4 regions of the Chelatococcus sp. HY11 genome follow, and region 4 is predicted to be linked to each of the others. Evidence: predicted binding sites of a transcription regulator. Region 4 holds the regulator's gene; each other region holds the start of a gene.
The links. The regulator LexA, encoded in region 4, represses DNA repair genes until DNA is damaged. The targets are predictions, from matches to a motif close to TGTTCNNNNTGTGTTCNG.
Positions count from the first base shown of each region.

Region 1: a site for LexA is predicted at 3,206-3,223, ahead of ssb (single-stranded DNA-binding protein). Genes of this name have one in related genera too.
Region 2: a site for LexA is predicted at 2,161-2,178, ahead of KIO74_RS24615 (putative DNA modification/repair radical SAM protein). Genes of this name have one in related genera too.
Region 3: a site for LexA is predicted at 2,975-2,992, ahead of KIO74_RS09605 (PA0069 family radical SAM protein). Genes of this name have one in related genera too.

Region 1 covers NZ_JAHBRX010000001.1:693,867-699,435, reverse strand. Annotated here, with positions in the region: gene gyrA (DNA gyrase subunit A) at 1-549, opposite strand, end outside; gene KIO74_RS03450 (esterase-like activity of phytase family protein) at 1,142-2,278, shown strand; gene ssb (single-stranded DNA-binding protein) at 2,435-2,950, opposite strand; gene uvrA (excinuclease ABC subunit UvrA) at 3,842-5,569, shown strand, end outside.
Region 2 covers NZ_JAHBRX010000002.1:800,639-806,207, reverse strand. Annotated here, with positions in the region: gene KIO74_RS24620 (DEAD/DEAH box helicase) at 56-1,870, shown strand; gene KIO74_RS24615 (putative DNA modification/repair radical SAM protein) at 2,265-3,512, shown strand; gene KIO74_RS24610 (UdgX family uracil-DNA binding protein) at 3,512-4,900, shown strand; gene KIO74_RS24605 (FAD-containing oxidoreductase) at 4,935-5,569, opposite strand, start outside.
Region 3 covers NZ_JAHBRX010000001.1:2,087,036-2,092,604, reverse strand. Annotated here, with positions in the region: gene rnhB (ribonuclease HII) at 1-172, opposite strand, end outside; gene KIO74_RS09615 (alpha/beta hydrolase family protein) at 280-1,047, opposite strand; gene KIO74_RS09610 (VOC family protein) at 1,188-1,637, opposite strand; gene KIO74_RS09605 (PA0069 family radical SAM protein) at 1,673-2,935, opposite strand; gene KIO74_RS09600 (glycosyltransferase family 2 protein) at 3,062-3,577, shown strand; gene KIO74_RS09595 (uracil-DNA glycosylase) at 3,626-4,564, opposite strand; gene KIO74_RS09590 (electron transfer flavoprotein-ubiquinone oxidoreductase) at 4,952-5,569, shown strand, end outside.
Region 4 covers NZ_JAHBRX010000001.1:1,124,888-1,130,456, forward strand. Annotated here, with positions in the region: gene KIO74_RS05340 (ABC transporter permease) at 1-868, opposite strand, end outside; gene lexA (transcriptional repressor LexA) at 1,367-2,068, shown strand; gene KIO74_RS05350 (ComEC/Rec2 family competence protein) at 2,046-4,379, opposite strand; gene gltX (glutamate--tRNA ligase) at 4,718-5,569, shown strand, end outside.

The DNA of each region.
Region 1 (5,569 bases), 430 kb from region 4:
CTCGATATAGGCGAAGCATGCGTCCACCACCTCACCGAGATTATGCGGCGGGATGTTGGTCGCCATGCCGACGGCGATGCCGCCCGCACCATTCACCAGGAGGTTCGGGAAGCCCGCCGGCAGAACCGTGGGCTCGCGCTCGCTGTTGTCGTAGTTGTCCTGGAAATTGACCGTGTCTTTGTCGAGATCGTCCAGGAGCGCCATGGCGGGCTTGGCGAGCCGCACCTCGGTATAACGCATCGCCGCCGGCGGGTCGGCATCGACGGAGCCGAAGTTCCCCTGCCCGTCGAGCAGCGGCAGGCGCATGGAAAAATCCTGCGCCATGCGCACCAGCGCGTCATAGATCGATTGGTCGCCATGCGGGTGATATTTACCGATGACGTCACCGACCACGCGCGCCGACTTGCGATAGGGCTTGTCGGGCGTATAGCCGTTTTCATACATGGAGTAGAGGATGCGGCGGTGCACAGGCTTCAGGCCGTCACGCACATCCGGCAAGGCGCGGCTCACGATCACGCTCATGGCGTAATCGAGATAGCTGCGCTTCATCTCATCGGAGATCGACACCAGAGCGATGCCGCCGCCGATCTTCTCGTCATCATCTGCCAAGAGAGAGTTCCAACAAAAAAATCAGAAAGGGGCCTTTGGAGCGTCCGAACGGACCTCATCCGCAATGGAGGGCGGTCTATGCCACGACAGCCATTCCATTCAGGCCCCAGCCCGCCGGACGCAACCCGCCCGCATGATGGGGAAACGCACCTGATTCAACGATTTCATGAGCGATCTCATCGAAGAAAGGGATGCACTTTACCAGTACCATGCTCTAACGCATCCGCGGGCGAAAAGCCAGCGCTGACACCCCCTGTTCACGATTTAATTATCAATATATATCAATAACTTACCTGAACCGGGTAATTCGATCCGCATCCATCGGCCGCGCGCGAAGCGCACAACGGCCGATTCTGACGATTCGCGGCGCATTTTTCCCGCCGCCGGCGGCCGCAAACGCCCCCGAGCCAAGACCTGTCCGGCTGCCTCCACCTGTCACCGGACCGTCGCCGGACTGCCCTAAGGTCGCGACCTTCCGGGCCCCAGATCCGCACCAACGCCAGCCCGTCAGTGGTCCTCCTGGAACAAGCCGATGCTCCGAACACGCCTTTCATTGCTGGCTGCCGCCTTCGTTGGCCTCACCCAAATTGGCCTCGCGCCTGCCGCCCTCGCCGCCGAGAACCTGCCCCGCGCCGTGACGTTGCGTTTCATCGGCGAGAGAAGCCTTCCCGCCCACACTGATGTGGATGGAACGCGGGTCGGTGGGCTCTCGGGGCTTGCCTTCGACGGCGCGAGCAAGACCTGGATCGCCCTCAGCGACGACCGCTCGGAGAAGGCCCCCGCCCGCTTCTACACCCTGAGGCTCGACTATGACGCCTCCGGCTTCCGCGGCGTGACAGTCGACAGGGCCGTCACACTGCTCGAAACGGACGGCAAGCCATTCCCAATACGGAGCATCGACCCGGAAGCCCTGCGCCTTCATCCCGCAGGCGGCGCGCTCTACTGGACGAGCGAAGGCGACGCGACCACCGGCGTCGACCCTGTGCTGCGGGCAGCCACCGCCGACGGGCGTTTCCTGCGTGAGATCAAGCTGCCGGAGCGCTACCGCGTCAGCATCGACGCCAAGGTCGATGCCAAGCGCGGGCCGCGCAACAATCTTGCCTTCGAAGGACTGGCGCTGACGCCGGACGCGGCAACCCTGATCGTCGCCCTGGAAAACGCGCTTGTGCAGGACGGTCCGAAAGCCTCGCTGACGGAAACGAGCCCCGTGCGTGTTGCCACCTTCGACGTGGCGTCAGGGCAGGCCGGCCCCGAATGGGTCTATGTGACCGATCCGATCCGCATGGCCCCGGCCAAGGCGGGCGGCTTCGCGGACAATGGCGTATCGGACATTCTCGCGCTCGACGCGGAAACGCTGCTCGTCATGGAGCGCGGCTACAGCGCGGGCAAGGGCAACGATATCCGTCTCTATCGCACGCACCGGCGGAACGCGACGGACGTCTCCGCCATCGACGCGCTCTCCGGCGCGACATGGACGCCCCTCGACAAGGCGCTCGTGCTGGATCTTACAACCCTTGGCGTTGCCCTCGACAATTTCGAGGGCATGGACTTCGGTCCGCGGCTGGAGAACGGCAACCGCACGCTGGTCATCGTCTCCGATGACAATTTCAACGACGCGCAGACCACCAAGTTCCTGGCCTTCGAGGTCATCGAGAAGTCCGGGGATTAGCGTGGGGAGACTGTAGCGCTCCCGGTGTGTGACGGGACATCCTGCCCCATCCTGTCCAACAACGCCCGATCCCTAACCTTCAGGGGAGGGATCGGCGAAGACGGCCTCGTGCATGCCCGATGCCCGGCGCGGAAGGGTCCAGCGCCGCGTTTCAGACTAGAACGGAATATCGTCGTCGAGGTCACTGGCGTATTTCGAACCGCCGCTCGCGGCCGGGCGCCTGTCTGAAGAGCGTTGTTCCATGGGCGAGGCGCGGCCGAAGTCGCCACCGCGCGAACCGCCGTAGCTGTCGTCCTCGATGGCGCCGCCGCCCTCGCCGCCCCGGCTGTCGAGAATGGTGAGCTCGCCACGGAAGCGCTGCAACACGATTTCGGTGGTGTAGCGCTCCTGACCGTCCTTGTCCTGCCATTTGCGGGTCTGGAGCTGGCCCTCGAGATAAACCTTCGAGCCCTTGCGCAGATATTGCTCGGCGATCTTCGCGAGGTTCTCGTTGAAGATCACCACGCTATGCCATTCCGTGCGCTCACGGCGCTCACCGGTGGCCTTGTCGCGCCAGGTCTCCGATGTGGCGATGCGCAGGTTGACGACCGGATCTCCCGAGCCGAGCCGGCGCGTCTCGGGGTCACGCCCGAGATTTCCGACCAGAATGACCTTATTGACGCTGCCTGCCATAACGGACCTCCACGGCCAAGCCGAACCAAACCACGAACGCAGCCACCCGGTCGAGACCCAACGGGACGCAGAACGACTGCGCAGGCTCTCCACTCGCGGGCACCGGGATCTGGCTCAGCACATTCCAAAGCCTACAATTGGTCCGGACACTAGCCGATCATCCCCGCCGCCGTCGCCCGAGGGCACGGGCTTGTCCACATGCAATGGCAGTCGTGATGATAACCCGCAATGAAACCGAACCGCGGCACGATAAAATGTTCTCTTTCTGTTCTAGACAGAATATCCAAAGTCTGCAACTCTCCCGGTGTCAAAAACACGTGGATGCAAGACACGTGGATGATTCAGAGATCGGAGCCGCGGCCTCGATAGGCATCTGTCCGGTAACAGCGCCGGTACGGAACCGTACGCTGTCACGCGACCCGATCCGCGATCGTCCGGGTCGAGGCGCGGGGCTTTGTCGTGCAAAACGCGAGCCACTGGCATAAATGGACCGGAAGGCCCATGTAGTTGCCCGTACCCGCCCCGGGATACGGGCTGTTGATCTCGTCCCTCGCGCATGACGACAAGCCATGTGAGAAGGGCGGGCTCCTTTTTCATGTCGTTCGTCGTTCAGCGCTCCAGGCGCCGTCCGCTCCTGTCGATCACACCTGTCCGTTGAGAGCCATGGCTCAGAAATCGAAGAAGAACCCCACGGTCACCGCCTCCCCGGCGGACACATCATCGACGGCCAAATCATCGGTCGCCAAATCGTCGGCCAACAAGGCACCGGCCAAGGAGGCATCGGCCAAGAAGGCATCGATTGCCGTGGCAACGACCGCCGCGACACCGGTCAAGAAAGCCGCGGTCGTCCTGCCGGAAAGCCGGCGTCTCAACCATGATGGGCCGACGCGCATGCTCACCATCCGGGGAGCACGGGAGCACAATCTCAAGAACGTCGACCTCGCGGTCCCGCGTGACAAGCTGGTCGTGTTCACGGGCCTTTCCGGGTCGGGCAAATCGTCGCTGGCCTTCGACACGATCTATGCGGAGGGCCAGCGCCGCTACGTCGAATCCCTGTCGGCCTATGCCCGGCAGTTTCTGGAGATGATGCAGAAGCCGGACGTCGACGAGATCGACGGCCTGTCGCCTGCCATCTCCATCGAGCAGAAGACCACCTCGAAGAATCCACGCTCCACGGTTGGCACGGTCACCGAGATCTACGATTACATGCGCCTTCTCTGGGCACGCGCCGGCGTGCCCTATTCGCCGGCCACCGGCCTGCCGATCGAGAGTCAGACTGTCAGCCAGATGGTCGACCGCATCCTGGCCCTGCCGGAGAAGACGCGCCTCTATCTGCTGGCGCCTGTCGTGCGCGGCCGCAAGGGCGAATACCGGAAGGAACTCGCCGATTTCATGAAGCGCGGCTTCCAGCGCGTGAAGATCGACGGCACTTATTACGAGATCGCCGACGCACCCAATCTCGACAAGAAGCTGAAGCACGATATCGACGTGGTGGTCGATCGCGTTGTCGTCCGCGCCGACATCGCGGCGCGCCTGGCGGAATCGCTAGAAACGTCGCTTGAGCTCGCCGAAGGTATCGCGGTGATTGAGTTCGCCGACGAAACAGACGCCAAGGGCGCTCCCCGCCGCGATGTGCTCTCGTCGAAATTTGCCTGCCCGGTGTCCGGCTTCACGATCCCGGAGATCGAGCCGCGGCTTTTCTCCTTCAATAATCCCTATGGCGCCTGCCCGGTCTGCGACGGGCTTGGGCACGAGATGCGGATCGATCCCGACCTTGTGGTGCCGGATCATAAGCTAACCCTGCGCGGCGGCGCGATCGCCCCCTGGGCACGCTCGACGTCACCCTATTACGGGCAGACGCTCGACGCGCTGGCGCGCCACTACGGCTTCTCGGTGACGAAACCGTGGAGCGAGCTGCCGGAGAAAGCACAAGACGTCATCCTCTACGGCAGCGGCGCGACGTCGGTGCGCTTCTCCTATGAGGACGGCCTGCGCGCCTACGAGGTCAACAAGCCCTTCGAGGGCGTGATCTCCAACCTCGAACGCCGCTGGAAGGAGACCGAAAGCGATTGGGCGCGCGAGGAAATCGGCCGCTTCATGAGCGAGACGCCCTGCGCGGCCTGCGGCGGGCACCGCCTCAAGCCGGAAGCGCTCGCGGTCAAGGTCGGCCATCGCCACATCAGCGAGGTGGCGCAGCTCTCCGTGCGCGACGCGCGGGATTGGTTCGACGCCGTTCCCAATCAGCTCAACGCCAAGCAGAACGAGATCGCCGGCCGTATCCTCAAGGAGATTCGCGACCGTCTGGTGTTCCTGCTGGACGTCGGCCTCGACTATCTCACGCTCGCGCGCGCCTCGGGAACCCTGTCCGGCGGTGAGAGCCAGCGCATTCGCCTCGCGAGTCAGATCGGTTCGGGGCTGACAGGCGTGCTCTACGTTCTCGACGAACCGTCGATCGGCCTGCATCAGCGCGACAACGAGCGGTTGCTGCAGACGCTGAAGCGGCTGCGCGACCTCGGCAACACGGTCATCGTCGTCGAGCATGACGAGGACGCCATCCTGACGGCCGACTATGTTGTCGATGTCGGGCCGGGCGCCGGCATCCATGGCGGCGAGATCGTC
Region 2 (5,569 bases), on a different contig from region 4:
ATTAGGTGCCTGCGAACTTGCTGTGCTATGCGGCTTCGACACAGAGGCCGCTATCATGACCACGACCGACGACCAGGCATCATTGCCCACGACGATCCACCCCGCTCTGGCTTCCGCCCTTGAGGCGAGGGGCTACAGCCGGCTGACGCCTGTCCAGATGGTGATGGTGACTGGCGATCACGGCGATGCTGACCTTTTGGTCTCGGCACAGACCGGGTCCGGAAAGACGGTCGCCTTCGGTATCGCGATCGCCTCGACGATGCTTGGCGACGCTGACCATTTCGAGCCCGCCGGGCGGCCTCTCGGCCTGATCATCGCGCCAACGCGTGAACTCGCGATCCAGGTGCAGCGCGAACTCGACTGGCTCTACGGGGAAGCGCGGATCAAGACAGCGACTTGCGTCGGGGGCATGGACATGCGTAACGAGCGCCGCGCGCTGGAGCGCGGTGCGCATCTCGTCGTCGGTACGCCGGGACGTCTGCGCGACCACATCACAAAGGGTGTGCTGGACCTCAGCGCGCTTCGCGTAGTCGTGCTCGACGAGGCCGACGAAATGCTGGACCTCGGCTTTCGCGAGGACCTCGAATTCATCCTCGGCGCCGCGCCGGGAGGGCGCCGGACGCTGCTGTTCTCGGCGACGGTGCCGCGCGGTATCGCGGAACTGGCCAAGACCTTCCAGAAGGATGCGGTTCGCATCGCGGCGACCGCTTCCACTGAGCAGCACACCGATATCGAGTACCAGTTGGTCCTAGTGCGGCGCGAGGAGCGTGAGCATGCTGTCATCAACACGCTGCTCGAATCCGACAGCGCAAGCGCGCTGGTCTTCTGCCACACGCGCGAGGCGGTCCGCCACCTGACGGCGCGGCTGGCCAATCGCGGCTTCTCGGTTGTTTCGCTGTCGGGCGAGATGGCGCAATCGGAGCGCTCCAGCGCCCTGCAGTCGATGCGTGACGGGCGCGCCCACGTCTGTGTGGCGACTGACGTCGCGGCGCGTGGCATCGACCTGCCGAACCTCGACCTCGTGATCCATGCGGATGTGCCGAGCAATCCCGCGACCTTGCTCCATCGCTCCGGGAGAACCGGCCGCGCTGGACGCAAGGGTGTTTGCGTACTCATCGTGCCCGAGAACAGGCGTGGCGCGGCGCAGCGTGTGCTGGCACTGGCCAGGCTCACCGCCACCACGCGCGCCGCGCCCGGAATTGCTGAGATCGAAGCCCGCTACCGCAGGCAGATCCTCGACACGGCCGTCTCTGCCGCCGAGCCCGACGAAGCCGAGGCGGCCTTCGTGACGGAATTGCTCGCGCGGGTAACCCCGGAGCGCATCGCGGCCGCTTTCCTGCGCCAGCAACTCGCGGCCCGCCCCGTGCCGGAGGATCTCTCTCCGCTACCCCTGGCCGATTTGCAGGCAAGAAAGCCCAGACGCGACAGGATCGGCGAGGACAGGCGCGGTTCCGCTGCGGTGCGCGAGCCGCATGGATCGGAGACGGAGGGCGGCGTCTGGTTCACGCTTTCGCTCGGCCGCAGGCATCGGGCCGACCCCAAGTGGCTGCTCCCGATGATCTGCAACGCCGGCGGCGTCTCGAAGCGCGATGTCGGCTCGATCAGGATCGACGACACGGAAACCCGCTTCGAGATATCCCCCGACAAGGCAGCCGGTTTCGCCGAGCATTTGAGGCGGCCTGGCAGCCTTGAGAAGGGTGTGGTCATCGCACCGGCCGGGGACGTGCGGACAAGCCGGCGGCAGGCCAAGCCCAAGTTCAGGAAGGACGGAAAGGCTGTGAAGAAGCCTGCGCCACACCGAGGCAAGGCCGCGCCCACGGATCGTGACCACGCTCGCAAGCATAAGGGTAAGCCGAAACGTCAGGCCTAAATGCGGCCTGACGTCACGCCTGATGTACTGATCCGGCAATATCGCTTCGCCGCTTCGATCGGCGCTTCCATGCATGGAGGAACAGACGACGATCGGCCGATGGGGAGTGGGGGCCCGAAGCGCGTGTGGTGACAGGCTGATGGGCCGGGCGTTCGCTTTGCGATCTAGGGCTGCCCTTGGACTTGCCCAGTCGTGCCGGTGCTATCCCGGTCGTCTCGACGCAGCTGTTGGCAGGCCTTCGCGATGCTGGCTTCTCTCGTGTTTAAGACAAGCCGCCCCCCAACTTTGATGAGAACAAAAAAAGAACATTTTTGTCAGCTCAGATGGCGAAGCCGGCCTTTCCTTGGTGCTGGCATCTTATCGAACCAGTCGGTTCGAAAAAAGGTAGGGCTTGATGGCACAGCTCAGCCTCGCTGAGAAATTGACGATCCTTGCTGATGCGGCCAAGTATGACGCGTCCTGCGCGTCATCCGGCGCCAAGCGGCGCAATTCACGCGACGGCAAGGGCATCGGCTCGACGACTGGCAATGGCATCTGCCACGCTTATGCTCCGGACGGACGATGCATCAGCCTCCTCAAGATCCTGCTGACCAACAGCTGCATCTTCGATTGCCACTACTGCATCAACCGGAGTTCATCGAACGTGCGCCGGGCCCGTTTTACCGTCGATGAGGTTGTTGATCTGACGCTGGATTTTTATCGTCGCAACTATATCGAGGGACTTTTTCTTTCGTCGGGAATTATCAATACGCCCAATTATACGATGGAACAGATCGTGAGGGTCGCGAAGACCCTGCGCGAGGATCACGATTTCCGTGGCTATATTCACCTCAAGACGATTCCGGATGCGGCAGCGGACCTGGTGACGCAGGCTGGCCTCTATGCCGACCGCGTCTCCATCAATGTTGAACTGCCCACCGTGGGGGGCCTGCGGCGGCTCGCTCCCGAGAAGTCCGAGGTACGGATAGAGGGCGCGATGGCCAAGATGCGGTCGGCCATCGAAGACGGGAAGGATGCCCGCAAGCGCTATCGTTCCGCGCCGCATTTCGCACCCGCCGGCCAGTCGACGCAGATGATCATCGGTGCCGATGCGGCAACCGATCAGGATATCGTCTCGCGCGCAGCGGCACTCTACGAACGGTTCGACTTGCGGCGTGTCTACTACTCGGCGTTCAGCCCCATCCCCGACGCGAGCGCTGTCTTGCCCCTCAAGCGGCCCCCCTTGATGCGGGAACACCGCCTTTACCAGTCCGACTGGATGATCCGCTTCTATAATTTCGCGCCCCACGAGGTGAGCGCCGCTGCCGACCCCGCAACCGGCATGCTTCCGCTCGACATCGACCCCAAACTCGCCTGGGCCCTCAAGTTCCGCGAGCATTTCCCCATGGATGTGAATCGCGCGTCTAAAAACATGCTGCTGCGCATTCCGGGGCTTGGCGTGAAAGCGGTCGATGCCATTCTGGCGGCGCGGCGCTGGCAAAAGCTGCGCCTTGACGACATTGGACGTCTGACCGTGTCGGTGAGAAAGATACGGCCCTTTATCATCGCCGCGGACTGGACGCCCGTGGTGCTCGCCGATCAGGCCAATCTTCTGCCGATGCTTCGCGACAAACCCGTGCAGCTCGAACTCTTCGCATCCTGATGCGTGCGATCTGCCTCGATGCCGAAGATGATTTCGAGGGCTGGCGTGTCGCGGCCCGGTCCTTGGCCGCGATCCGTATTCCAGCCCACGAGATCCTGTGGCAAGTCGGCGGTCAGCCTGCGGACCTGTTCGGCACGGTCGCGAGCCCGGCCACGGCCACGGCGCCCATGGCCGTCCCGCGGGACTTCGTGTCGCTTGCCCGCCAGGTGATCCTCAATCGCGATCCCGAGCGGTTCTCGCTCCTGTACGCCCTTCTCCTGCGGATTCTGGACGAGCCGCATTCCCTGCAGAACCGCGCCGACCGGCAACTGCGCCGCATCGAAGCCCTGCATCGCTCCGTCCGGCGCGACATCCACAAGATGCGCGCCTTCGTCCGCTTCCGCGAAGTCGGGGAGGGTAAGGCCAGGCGCTTCGTTGCTTGGTTTGAGCCAGAGCATCATATCGTGCGCGCCAATGCAGCCTTTTTCGTCGAGCGCTTCACCACGATGCGCTGGTCGATCCTCTCTCCCCTCGGTTCTATCCATTGGGATGGTGAAACCCTGGCCGAAGGGCCACCCGCGCAACGGAACCAAGCGATGGGTGACGATCCCGTCGAGGTCGTCTGGAAGGCCTACTATTCGGCGATCTTCAATCCCGCCCGGCTGATGCCGAATGCGATGCTGAAGGAGATGCCCAAGAAATACTGGAAGAACATGCCGGAGACCGCGCTCATTCCGGGGATGATCGCCGGCGCCCGCGAGCGTGAACGCGGCATGCTCGCGGATGCGCGGGCGCTTCCCGTCAAGGGATATGGAGCGGCCACAATCGAGGGGCTGCGCGAGGAGGCCCGGTCGTGCCGGCGCTGCCCGCTCTGGAGACCCGCGACGCAGACCGTGTTCGGCGAAGGCCCGCATGACGCCAGGATCATGATCATCGGCGAGCAGCCGGGCGACCAGGAAGACCAGGCCGGTAAAGCTTTTGTCGGCCCCGCCGGTCAGGTTTTCGACCGCGCTCTGCTTGCCGCCGGCATAGACCGAGCGAGCGTTTATGTGACCAACGCGGTCAAGCACTTCAAATTTGAGCCGCGGGGCAAGCGACGGATCCATGCGCGGCCCAACGTGGGCGAAATCGACGCGTGTCGCTGGTGGGTCGATCAGGAGAGAGCAATCGTAAGGCCGAAGCTCGTCATCGCGATGGGGGCGACAGCCGCCCGAGCCCTCACCGGCCGGACAATGTCGGTCAGTTCTGCGCGCGGCAGGCCGCTCATCCTCGAGGACGGAACAGCAGCGTGGATAACGGTGCATCCAAGCTATCTTTTGCGCCTACCGTCCGAGGCTGAAGCCGATGAAGCGTTCTCTCAGTATGTGGCCGACCTGCGCGGCGCGGTTGCAAAGCTGGAAGCCGCATAGGGGAGGGTGGCGGCACAGGGTTGATGGCCAGATTTTATTGCGCCGGCTGCATCTCCGCGAGGAGGGTCGGGATCAGTTCCGAGACCGTCGGATGAATTGGCACGGCGCGCTGGAACAGGGTGTAGGGTATGTCGGCATTGACGACGTCGAGCAGGCCATGGATCGCCTCGTCCCCCCCGGTGCCCAGGATGGCGGCGCCCAGGATGCGCCGGGTCTCGGCATCGACGACAGCCTTCATGAAACCTGAGGTTTCGCCCTTTTCCACCGCGCGCCCGACCCGGGACATCGGTCGCTTTCCAATCAGCAACGGCCGACCGGTGGCGCGGGCTTGGGCCTCGGTCAGGCCAACACGGCCGAGCGGTGGGTCGACATAGAGCGCGTAGGCCGGTACCCGCTCACTCACCTTCCAATCCTGCCCATCAAGCAGGTTGGCGGCGACAATCTCGAAGTCGTTGTACGCGGTATGCGTAAAGGCCCCCCGGCCGTTGCAGTCGCCGAGCGCATAGACACCCGGCACGCTGGTCTCGAGATGGTCGTCGACGATAATGTATCCACGAGGGTCGGTCTTGATCTTTGCCTTGTCCAGGCCGAGGTCATCGGTGTTCGGTTGCCGCCCCACGGCAACCAGCACATGCGAGCCCACAATCTCGGGCGCGCCGTCTTGACAAT
Region 3 (5,569 bases), 960 kb from region 4:
CCAGCGGTCCCCGACCGACCTCGTCGACGCCGGCGACAGGCCAAAGCCCGCGCGCCTTAAGCCGCAACTCGCGATCATATGTCGGCCCGACCGGCATGACGAGCGGCAGGGCGATGCTGTCGGAGGCTGGGGCGGGAACAGCGGGCGAATCGGAGCGGCGCGGACGTTTCATGCCGCCATGGTGCGCGCTACGCCCCTATTCTCAAGCCCTAAAAAGTCGCGGTCTCGATTTCGGCGCTCCATGCAGACTTCCCGCATCAACCGAATACGGCCAATGATTCAGTGGTAGGTGACGGTGGACGCGAATATCCTCGTGAGAACGTCCCGCAGGACCGGCGTGGCCTGTTCACGCGGGATGCGATGGCCGCATTCGAAGATGTGCAGGCTCACCGGTCTTCCCGCCTCCGTGAGGGCTGCCGAAAACCTCTCAGCCTGATCAACCGGCGCACGGTCATCGTACCTGCCGTGCAACAGCACTGTCTCGGCGTGGATTCTATGCGCATGATGGAGAGCAGAGCGATCGAGGAAAGCATTGCTGGAAAGACCTGCCTCTATCTCCATAGCCTGCTGCAAACCTCGCGAACTGTTATGGTACGCTTCTCGCAGATCATAGACACCGCCGGAGAGTATAATGGCGCGAAGATCAGGCACTTGAGCGGCGACCATCGCTGACGCAACCGCGCCGCGACTGTTGCCGTAAACGACGACGCGCGAAGGATCGACCGAAGGTTGTTCTTTGAGGTAGCTCAGGGCCGCAACGATTGCTTGCTGCGTGTTCGGACCGCAGAAATCCGCAGGGCCCTCGGATGCGCCGAAGCCTGGCTGCGAGACCGCGGCGGACGTGACGCCCAGGCGAGAGGCAAACCGGAGCAGAGATCCGTCATCGACCGCCTCCTTTCCACCCAGAAGCGTCCCGCCCTGGTTGCCGTGAACAAACAGTATCGCGCCTTTGGGCGCCACATCCGCGTTGCGGGCTACGAAAAGTTCAACGGCCGCGCCATCGCCACGACCAATCATATGCTGCGTTACAGCCGGCATTGCCATCATCCCCACATGCGAGGGGCTGAGAATATGGGGACACGACACCCTGTCAATCATCGGCACTGGCGAGATTCCCGCCAGCGCCACGGAGAAGCTTCATAGTCGTCAAAAAGCCTCAGACCCAACAAAAGTGGCGGGCCCGCGCATCACGCCGGCAAGGCAACCAGCCCGTTTTCATCAAGCGGGAAATAGGGATTATAGGCGATCTCCCAGGGATGACCGTCGGGATCGGCGAAATAGCCGGAATAGCCGCCCCAGAACGTCTTCGCGGGCTTCTTCAGGAGGCGGCCGCCAGCCGCGACCGCGTTCTCGACGGCCAGATCCACATCCCTCTCGCTGGGGAGGTTCTGGGCAAGCGTGAAGCCGCCGAAACCCGGCGGCGTTGGCGCGAGCCCTGCGTCCTCCGCCAGCCGGTCCCGGGACCATACGGCAAGGACCAGATTGTCGAGCGCGAAGAAGCTCACATCCTGCGTGCTCGCCTCTTCCGACCTGCGCCAGCCCAGCCGCTGATAGAAAGTTGTGCTGCGCGCGATGTCGCTGACCCCGAGCGTGATCAGATTCACTTTCGGAGCGAGTGGTGTCGGCGATGTCGTCATGAACCTCTCCTGTTCCTCTCTGGACAGCGCTTCGATCAGAACAAACTGAGTTGCTCGGTTGCCGGTTTCGGCGGCGTGAACAGATCTGTCCGCAGCCGCCTGCGCTGCTTATTGAAGCCGATCCTGGCCGCGGCGATCTCGAAACGTCGTCCGATCATCCAGGCATAGGGACCGTTGCCGACCATGCGCTCGCCCCAGCGCGCGTCGTAGTCCTTGCCGTTGCGCGTTGATCTGATGAGCGACAGTACGTGGCGCGCCTTGCCCGGATGGTTGGCGATGAGCCAGTCACTGACGATGTCCTTGATCTCGAGGGGCAGGCGCAACAGCACATACCCGGCCTCGCGGGCGCCAGCGGCATGGGTGCGCTCCAGGATCGTCTCGATTTCAGCCTCGTTGATGGCGGGGATGATGGGCGCGACGAGAACCGTGACCGGGATCCCGGCGGCCGCCAGGCGCTCTATCGTCTCCAGCCTTTTCGAGGGCGTCGCGGCGCGCGGTTCCATGCTGCGGGCCAGTTTGGCATCGAGCGTCGTGACGGAGATCGCGACCTTGGCGAGGCCCTTCGCCGCCATCGGCGCGAGGATGTCGATATCCCGGGTGACGAGGGCCGATTTCGTGACGATGCCGACCGGATGATTCGTCTCGGCCAGCACCTCCAGGATATTCCGCATGATCCCGTACTGTCGCTCGATCGGCTGATAGGGATCCGTGTTGGTGCCGATGGCCAGTGTCTGAGGCTGGTAACCCGTCGCCGCGAGTTCCCGCTTCAGGAGGACGGCCGCTTCAGGCTTCGCGAAGAGCTTCGATTCGAAATCGAGGCCGGGTGACAGACCCATATAGGCGTGGGTAGGCCGCGCGAAGCAGTAGACGCAACCATGCTCGCAGCCGCGATAGGGATTGATGGATCGGTCAAAGGAGATATCCGGCGAATTGTTGCGCGTGATGATGCGCCGTGCCTTCTCGATGCCGACCTCGGTCTTGAAGGGCGGCAGTTCATCGATCGTGCCCCAGCCGTCGTCCACATCCTCGCGCTGGATGGGCTCGTAGCGCGCGGCGGGGTTCGTCACGGCGCCGCGCCCACGTCGGCGTTCGCCCTCGATGGCCTGGTCGTGCTGGCCGGGCAGGGCGCTGAACGCCGGGTCGCGACGCTCGACTTCCTCCGGTGTCGGCTCGCGCGGCACCACGCGCGGCTTGCGCGATGCGCGCTTGGCCCGTGCCGCCAATTCCTCCGGCAGCGGTGACTGGACGCGCGCCGATGCAGTCGATGAAAGGCCCTTGATCAAGGCTCGCTGAGCCATGATGATCCCTCGGTGGCTTCAATCCATGGCTTCGATTATGGGAACAAATAGTGAACATTGCAAGCGAGGCCGTGTGCGTTTTGGGACGGCGCGAACGGGCGCTCCCTGTTTCCGGTGGCCGCTGAGATGATTTCAGCGGTGATTCGCGCCCGGGGTCATGTGGAGGCGTTGGCCTTCACGCTGGCCGCGCTCGTTCCCGGTGTGGCCGAAGGCGTTCTGCGGGACGCCGTGGTCGTGGATGGTGGCGCTGATTCGGATGCCCAAGACCTCGCCGAGGCCGCGGGCGCGGCTTATGTGACCTGGGACGGCGGCGGTGCTTCGGCAGATAACCCATGGCGGGCTGGGGTTGGTTCCGTCAGAGGTCCCTGGTTCCTTCTGTTGTCGGCGGGTGAGGTACCGGGGCCGAACTGGATTGCCGCCGCGGATCATTTCACCCGTTCCGCGCGGAATGATGGCTCCGCGCTGTTTCGTGACGAGGCCAGCGGGATATGGGGGCTGGCCGGCGGCCTGGTGAGCCGGCTCAAGGGGCGGCGCGCTTTGACCAGCGGAATGATCGTACCGCGTGGCGCCATCGAACAAGGCTTTGCGGACGCTTCCAGGATACACCGGCTATCCGCCGGCTTGCAGCGACGCGCGGGGTGATTGCCCCAAGGCTCCCCCATAGCTCCCGCCTCAAGTCCCACTCGCCAGTCAGGACTGCTGGGAGGTTTCAGGCCGTTTCAGCGAGTCGAGCGTATGGCGCAACGCGCGTAGATCCCGCCAGGCAAGCTTCTTCTGCAGCGGCTGGCGCAGCAGATAGGCGGGATGCAGGGTCGCGAGCGCGCGGATCGCGCGCGTGCCTGTGTGGTATTCCACCCACTTGCCCCGGCTGCGCAGGATACCCTCTTTGATGCCGAGCAGCGCCTGGGCCGAGGGGCCACCGAGGCAAACGAGAATGTCCGGATCGCAGAGTTCGATCTGCCGCTCGATGAACGGCCGGCAGATGGCGGCTTCCTGGGGTGTCGGCGTGCGGTTTCCCGGCGGCCGCCAGGGCACGATATTGGCGATATAGACGCTTTCCCGGTTGAGCCCGATGGCCGCCAGCATGCGGTCCAGAAGCTGGCCGGAGCGCCCGACGAAGGGCAGGCCCTGGAGGTCTTCGTCGCGGCCGGGCGCTTCGCCGACCAGCATGACACGCGCCGAGGGATTGCCATCCGCGAAGACCAGGGATTTTGCCGTGCGCTTGAGCGCGCAGGCCTCGAACGCGGCGAGGCGATCGCGCAGCTCATCCATGGTGCGCGCGCTGCGGGCCTCGCTTCTCGCTGAAAGAGCAGCTTCATCCGCCGTTTCCGTGCCCTGCGGGAAAGCGGGCACCGCCGCGGCGCGCGGGAGCTCCGTCTGCTCTCGCGATGGGGCGGCGCGCTCGGGCAGGGGCGGGCGGTCATCGTCGCTCACTCGGGCGCGGTGTTCAGCCCGTGCTGCCGCCTCGGCAGCCGTATCCGCGAACCGGTCGTGCGGTTCCTCGTCGAGCGCGAAATCGATGCCGGCCTCGACATAAAAGTCGAGCAGCGCTTCAAGCGCCCTGGCATCGTAGGTGTCGAAGGTCATGCCGCATGATACGTCGGCGCCCGTGAATGGCCAAGAAGCCATATTCGCGATGAAACCATCTCCGCGAGATGGCGCTCCGTTGCGAACGCCCCCTTTCCGAGAGACCAACGGCGTGAGGCATTCCGTCGCAGTTGGTGGCGATGAGCTCCCCCTTCGCACTAAGCCTGTCCGTCCTGCTTTTGAAAGACTCGAAACTATGCAAGTTCTCGCGTGAGGACGTGTTGCGAATGCCATGGTGACACCTGTCGGGGCCATGGTAAGTCGATCTTATCGGTTTTCCTCATGAGGTCATGCTTCAAGTGATTGAAGTAATTTGTTGTTCCGTCGAAAGCTGCCCGTTAGAGAGGGCGATGCGGGATACCATTTGAAATAGCTAAGCAGCATGGGGTCGAGGAACCACATCTGCAACGAAGAGCGAGGAACGGACGCATGGAGCTGCCCGAGCGCGAGGGAATGGACTACGACGTCGTCATCGTCGGCGCTGGCCCGGCGGGATTGGCGGCAGCCATTCGTTTGAAGCAGCTCGCGGCCGAGAAAGGCCATGAGGTTTCCGTCGTCGTCGTGGAGAAAGGTTCGGAGGTCGGCGCCCATATCCTGTCGGGCGCCGTGATCGACCCCATCGGTCTCGACAGGCTGCTGCCCGATTGGCGCGAGGATCCGGAACGGCCGCTGACCACTGAGGTCACGGCCGACAAGTTCTATTATCTCGGCCCGGCCGGTGGCGTGCGGCTTCCGAATTTCGCCATGCCGCGGCTGATGGACAATCACGGCAATTTCGTCGGTTCGCTTGGGAATGTGGCGCGTTATCTCGCGGCCCAGGCGGAAGCGCTTGGCGTCGAGATCTATCCGGGATTCGCCGCGACCGAGATCCTGTACGGGGAAAACGGCGAGGTCACCGGTATCGCCACCGGCGACATGGGCGTCAGCCGTGAGGGTGAGCCCAAGGCGGACTACACGCGCGGCATGGAGCTGAGGGGGCGTTACACCCTCTTCGCCGAAGGCGCGCGTGGCAGCCTCACGAAACAGCTCCTGAAGCGTTTCGGCCTC
Region 4 (5,569 bases):
CGAGGTTCACGAAGACGAATATGATGGCGAAGGTGAAAACGACCGCCTGCACCACGGGAAAGTCACGCGCGTAGATCGCCTGGATGGCGAGGCGCCCCACCCCGGGCCACGAAAACACCGTCTCGGTCACGACCACACCTCCCATCAGCAGGCCGACCTGGAGACCGATCACCGTCAGCACGGGAATGAAGCCGTTTCTGAGGGCGTGGATCCATAGCACCGTGCGCTCCCGGGCACCCTTGGCGCGCGCTGTGCGGATGTAATCCTGGCGCAGCACATCGAGCATGCAGGACCGTGTGACACGGGCGATCAGCGCGACGAGATTGAAGGCAAGGGTCGCTGCCGGCAGAATGAGATTGAGCCAGGATCCGCGGCCGCCGGACGGCAGCCACCGGAGCCACACGGCAAAGACGATGATCGAGATGATGCCGAGGTAGAAGCCCGGCAGCGCCTGCCCCATCAAGGTGATGCCGCGAATGGTGATGTCGGCCGGGGTATTGCGGCGATAGGCAGCGGCGACTCCCGCCGGCACGCCGATGAGGAGCGCCATGGCCATTGTCGCCGCCGCCAGCTCGGTGGTCGCGCCAAGACGTTCCCAGACAAGGCTCATCGCGGGCTGGTTGAAGCGCAACGAGGAGCCGAAATCGCCCATGAGGCCGTTGGCGAAGAATGTGACAAACTGTTCCCACAACGGCCTGTCGAGACCGTGGACAGACCGGAAGGCGGCCCGGGCCTCCTCAGTCGCATTGGTCGGCAACATGAGATCGGTCGGATCGCCACTCAGACGCGTGAGGAAAAAGCACACCAGCATGATGCCGATGAGCACCGGAATCGTGAGGATGAGTCGCTGCACGATGTAACGGCCCATACAATAGTTCCCCTGCCACCGCCGCACCCAATGGGAGATCGACGGATCGCATTCTGCGACCGCTTTGATTTGAAGTTGAGCTGATCTTATCGGCCGCGCTTAAATTCACAAGCTTCAATTTCATTATAAACGATATTTTGGCAGAAAAATTCACAAACTTAAAAGCCCGCGCCCGTCTGAGAGAGGCCCGTCCGATTGGCGCTTCGTCGCGAGCAAGCGGTCAGGCTCCAAACAGGCCTCCGGAGAGTTCGCGGAAAAAGAGCCGATCAGGACGGATATTCGGCACGGATATTCGAGCTTGAAACCGGGCATGGAAACCGGCCTTGAAACTCTGCATTCGCTTTGAGGCTTGCGGAACACATAGAGAACAGCTATCGTCGTTCATGATTTGTTTCCTAGTTCAGGCGCACAGTATCGAATCGGTGCAATTGCTCCTCAAAACTGATCGATCCGGATGGCGTTGGAAGCTGGCAAAACGGAAGGCGGGGTGGTCACGACATGCTGACACGCAAGCAAAACGAGCTTCTTCGCTTTATCCATGAGCGGCTTCGGGAAACGAGCGTGCCCCCATCTTTCGATGAGATGAAGGAGGCGCTCGATCTGAAATCGAAATCGGGCATTCACCGCCTCATCATTGCTCTTGAGGAACGCGGTTTTATTCGCCGGCTTCCTAACCGGGCGCGCGCTCTCGAAGTCATCAAGCTACCAGATAATGCCATGGCAGCCGCCCCGCGGGGAAAATTCAGCCCCAGCGTGGTGGAGGGCGGCCTCGGTCGCGTGCGCAATCTTCCGCCTGCCACGGAGACCGATGCACCAAAGACGATTTCGGTGCCCGTTATGGGACGCATCGCGGCGGGCACGCCCATCTCAGCGATCCAGTCCCGTAGCAATACTTTGGCCATTCCAGTCGAAATGCTCAGCGCGGGTGAACATTTCGCCCTTGAGGTGCGTGGCGATTCCATGATCGAGGCGGGCATTCTCGATGGTGATACCGTCGTTATCCGGCGCCAGGACATGGCCGATACGGGGGATATTATCGTTGCCCTGATCGATGACGAGGAGGCCACCCTGAAGCGGCTGCGCCGGCGTGGCTCGTCGATTGCGCTCGAGGCTGCCAATCCCGCCTATGAAACACGTGTCCTCGGGCCTGACAGGGTGCGCATCCAGGGCAAGCTCGTCAGTCTTCTACGTCGCTATTGAGCGGCTCCCTCTCCTCTCCCTCGGGGAGGCCGTCCGGCATGGCGTCGATGGGATCGAGGCTTTGACGTCTTGAGGCGGGTGCCTTGACGGTTGACGTCTTCTCGTCTGAGGGCCTGGCCGATGGTTGCGGCGGTTTCACGCCGGTGATCCATGGTCGCGATGCCGTCGATAGCGCCTGGGTCCGGTTGAAAGCTGCATCACGGGGATCCAGCGTCAGCATGATGGCGCCACTTCTGTCGAGAACGCGCCGATCGATGATTGTGCCGGCTTCGCAGGTTCGCGTTGCCGGCAATGGGCTGACGATGACAGCGGCACGTTTACAGTCTTCGGGAAAAGCGCGCTTGTCACGAACAAAGGCGATCACCTGACCGCTCTTCAAGCGTGCTGTACAGCCGAGCGGGTCGCAGAGCGTTCCGTGGCGCAAGGAGGGATCCTCGATCGCGCGTCCATCGCCATCGGCCCGCAACCATTGTTCCAGCACAAAGCCCGACGGTTTGCCGAGGATGACGAGCCGGCCGTCGGAGACGCGCAGGGCGAGGCCGCTCGCACCGCGATCGATGTAAATGTCAGGACGCGACGTGCCATGGGCCATCACGAGCCCAATCACCGCGGGAAGAAGGGCGAGCCAGCGCAAGGCCGTCGTCCATAGCGTGACCCAGAGGATGGCGATGACCATCACGCCGAGCGCTCCGACATCGAAGGCAGGCACAATGACACGCGAGCGTTCGAGCTCGGCGACCGCGCGGGCGGAGGCCAGCACCGGCACCGTGGCCTGGCCGATCAGCCACCAGACCGGCCGATCGAGCTCAAAGAACGACGCAAAGACGCCCAGCACCGAGAGCGGCATCACCGCGAGCTCGATCAGCGGCAAGGCCATGGCATTGCCGAGCAGGCCGAACGGGTTGAGGGTCTGGAAATGATAGGCGCTGAACGGGGCCGTGGCGATGGTCGCAACCGTCGTGGTCGTCGTCAGAAGAAACGCCCATCGCCCCGCGGCCCGCATCCAGCCGTAGGCGTCTGATGAGGGCGCGCCACCGGCGAGAAGCCCCGAGGGCCTCACAGTGAAGGCGATCATCCCGGCGACCGCTGCGAAGGACATCTGGAAACTCGGGCCCAACAGGGCTTCCGGGCGCAGGGCGAGGCAGATGAGCGCCGACAGGGCGAGATTGCGCATGGAGAGGGCTGGCCGGTCGATCAGGATCGCGCCCATCATGACGATGGTCATCACAAGGGAGCGCTGGGTGGCCACCTCGGCGCCGGAGAACAGACAGTAGGCCGTGGCACCGAGCATCCCGATGACGGCGGCCATCTTCTTCACCGGCCAGGCAAGCGCGATCGCCGGCCAAAGCGACAGAAGCGCTCGCGCCGCCCAGAACAGACTGCCGGCCGCGAGTGCCATATGGAGGCCGGAGATCGACACGATATGATAGATGCCGGCCGCGCGCAGGGCATCGTTGACCTCCTCCGTGATCAATCCGCGCTTGCCCGTGACAAGCGCTGCCGCCAGCGCCCCCTCCTGCCCTCCGGAGGCTTTGGCGATACGCTCCGTCAGGGTATTGCGGGCGACGTCATTCGCAATGGTCAACGCGGTCCAGATGTCCGGCGCCTCGGGCGGCGCCCGGACCGTCACCTTTCCGACGAGCGAGCCCACCGCCCCAAGTTCGGCGAAGAAGGCATCCCTGGCGAAGTCATAGCCGCCAGGGCGCGCGGCTGTCGGTGGCGGCAGAAGGCGGGCTGTCGCCTCGATGAAGTCACCCGCCTTTACGCTCGCACCCGGACGAAGGGAGACGCGCACCTGCGCGGGGCGATCATTCGCCGTGAGCGATCCAAGGCTTGCGACCCTGACGACGATGCGGGGGCCCGCCGGGCGCTCCTCTACGCTGAGAACAAGCCCGCCAAGCTTGGCGATCATCGGCCGGACGAGCACCGGCGCGGCCACGCTGCGCGTTCGCCATGTCGCCGCCGCAAACCCCGCCATGACGGCCGCAACGGCGATGGCCACACCGGCGAGGCGGCGATGGCGGCCCGTGACCGCAGCAACGAGAGCCGCGACACCCGTTCCAATCGCCGACGGCCACAGGGAAGGCTCCGCGTCGGCGAGAAAGTAGAGAATGATGCCGCAACCAAACGCGACGGGCAGCCACAGGAAGGCGCGCCGCCGCTCGGCCTCCAGAACAAGGAGATCCCGAGCGCCACCACGCGCCCCGCCGGTGACGAGACTATGCCATCCCGGCAGCAGGCCCCAGGCGGCAAGGCGTGATGGTCTGCCGTCATCGACGACGGTAATCGCGCGGCTCTTCTGGCGGGCCATGCGGGCGGAATACCCTGAATGACGGACCGGGTCGCGGCCAGGTTGCAATGGAGTGGTTCTGAAACGCGAAACGCAAAGAACGAACAATCACGTGATCGGCAGGCGAAAGCGCGCCGGGCTTGAAAGCGCCGGACCATGAAACATATTCCCGGAGACGCCGCACCAAATCGACCGCGACCAGCTGAGCCAAAAAGCAAACCGGTGAACGACGGCCTTTCGTGGCGGAAAGAGCTTCTTACCCCGGGCTGAGCATCATGCTAAACGACGCCCGACCGTGGACGGAAGCGACCTTGAACCGTCACGGCCATCGCTTTGGCACAAGAGAGCACATATCTGAGATGACCGGAACCGTCGTTACGCGTTTCGCGCCTTCGCCAACGGGCTTCCTTCATATTGGGGGCGCCCGCACGGCCCTGTTCAACTGGCTCTATGCCCGCCGGAATGGCGGCAAGATGCTGCTGAGAATCGAGGATACCGATCGCGAACGCTCCACGGAAGCGGCCATCGCCGCCATCCTCGACGGCCTGAGTTGGCTTGGGCTCGACTGGGATGGTGATGCCATTCACCAGTTCTCCCGCGCGGCGCGGCATCGCGAGGTCGCCGAGGAGCTGCTCGCGCGCGGACGCGCCTATTATTGCTATGCGACGCCTCAAGAGCTCGAAGCCATGCGCGAGGAGGCACGGCGTGAAGGGCGGCCGTTGCGTTATGACGGGCGTTGGCGTGATCGCCCGTCCTCGGAGGCGCCGGCCGGCGTGAAGCCGGTCATCCGTCTGCGCGCACCGACCGAAGGCGAGACGGTGATCGAGGATCAGGTGCAGGGTCGCGTCACGTGGCAGAACAAGGATCTGGACGATCTCGTTCTGCTGCGCTCCGACGGCACGCCGACCTACATGCTCGCGGTCATCGTGGATGATCATGACATGGGCGTCACCCACATTATCCGCGGTGACGACCATCTCACCAACGCCGCGCGGCAGAAGCAGATTTATGAGGCGCTCGGCTGGGACGTGCCCATCATGGCGCATATCCCCCTGATTCATGGTCCGGACGGCGCCAAGCTCTCGAAGCGTCACGGTGCTCTCGGCATCGACGCCTATCGCTCGATGGGCTATCTCCCGACGGCGTTGCGCAACTATCTTGTGCGCCTCGGCTGGAGCCATGGCGATCAGGAGATCTTTTCGACCGAGGAG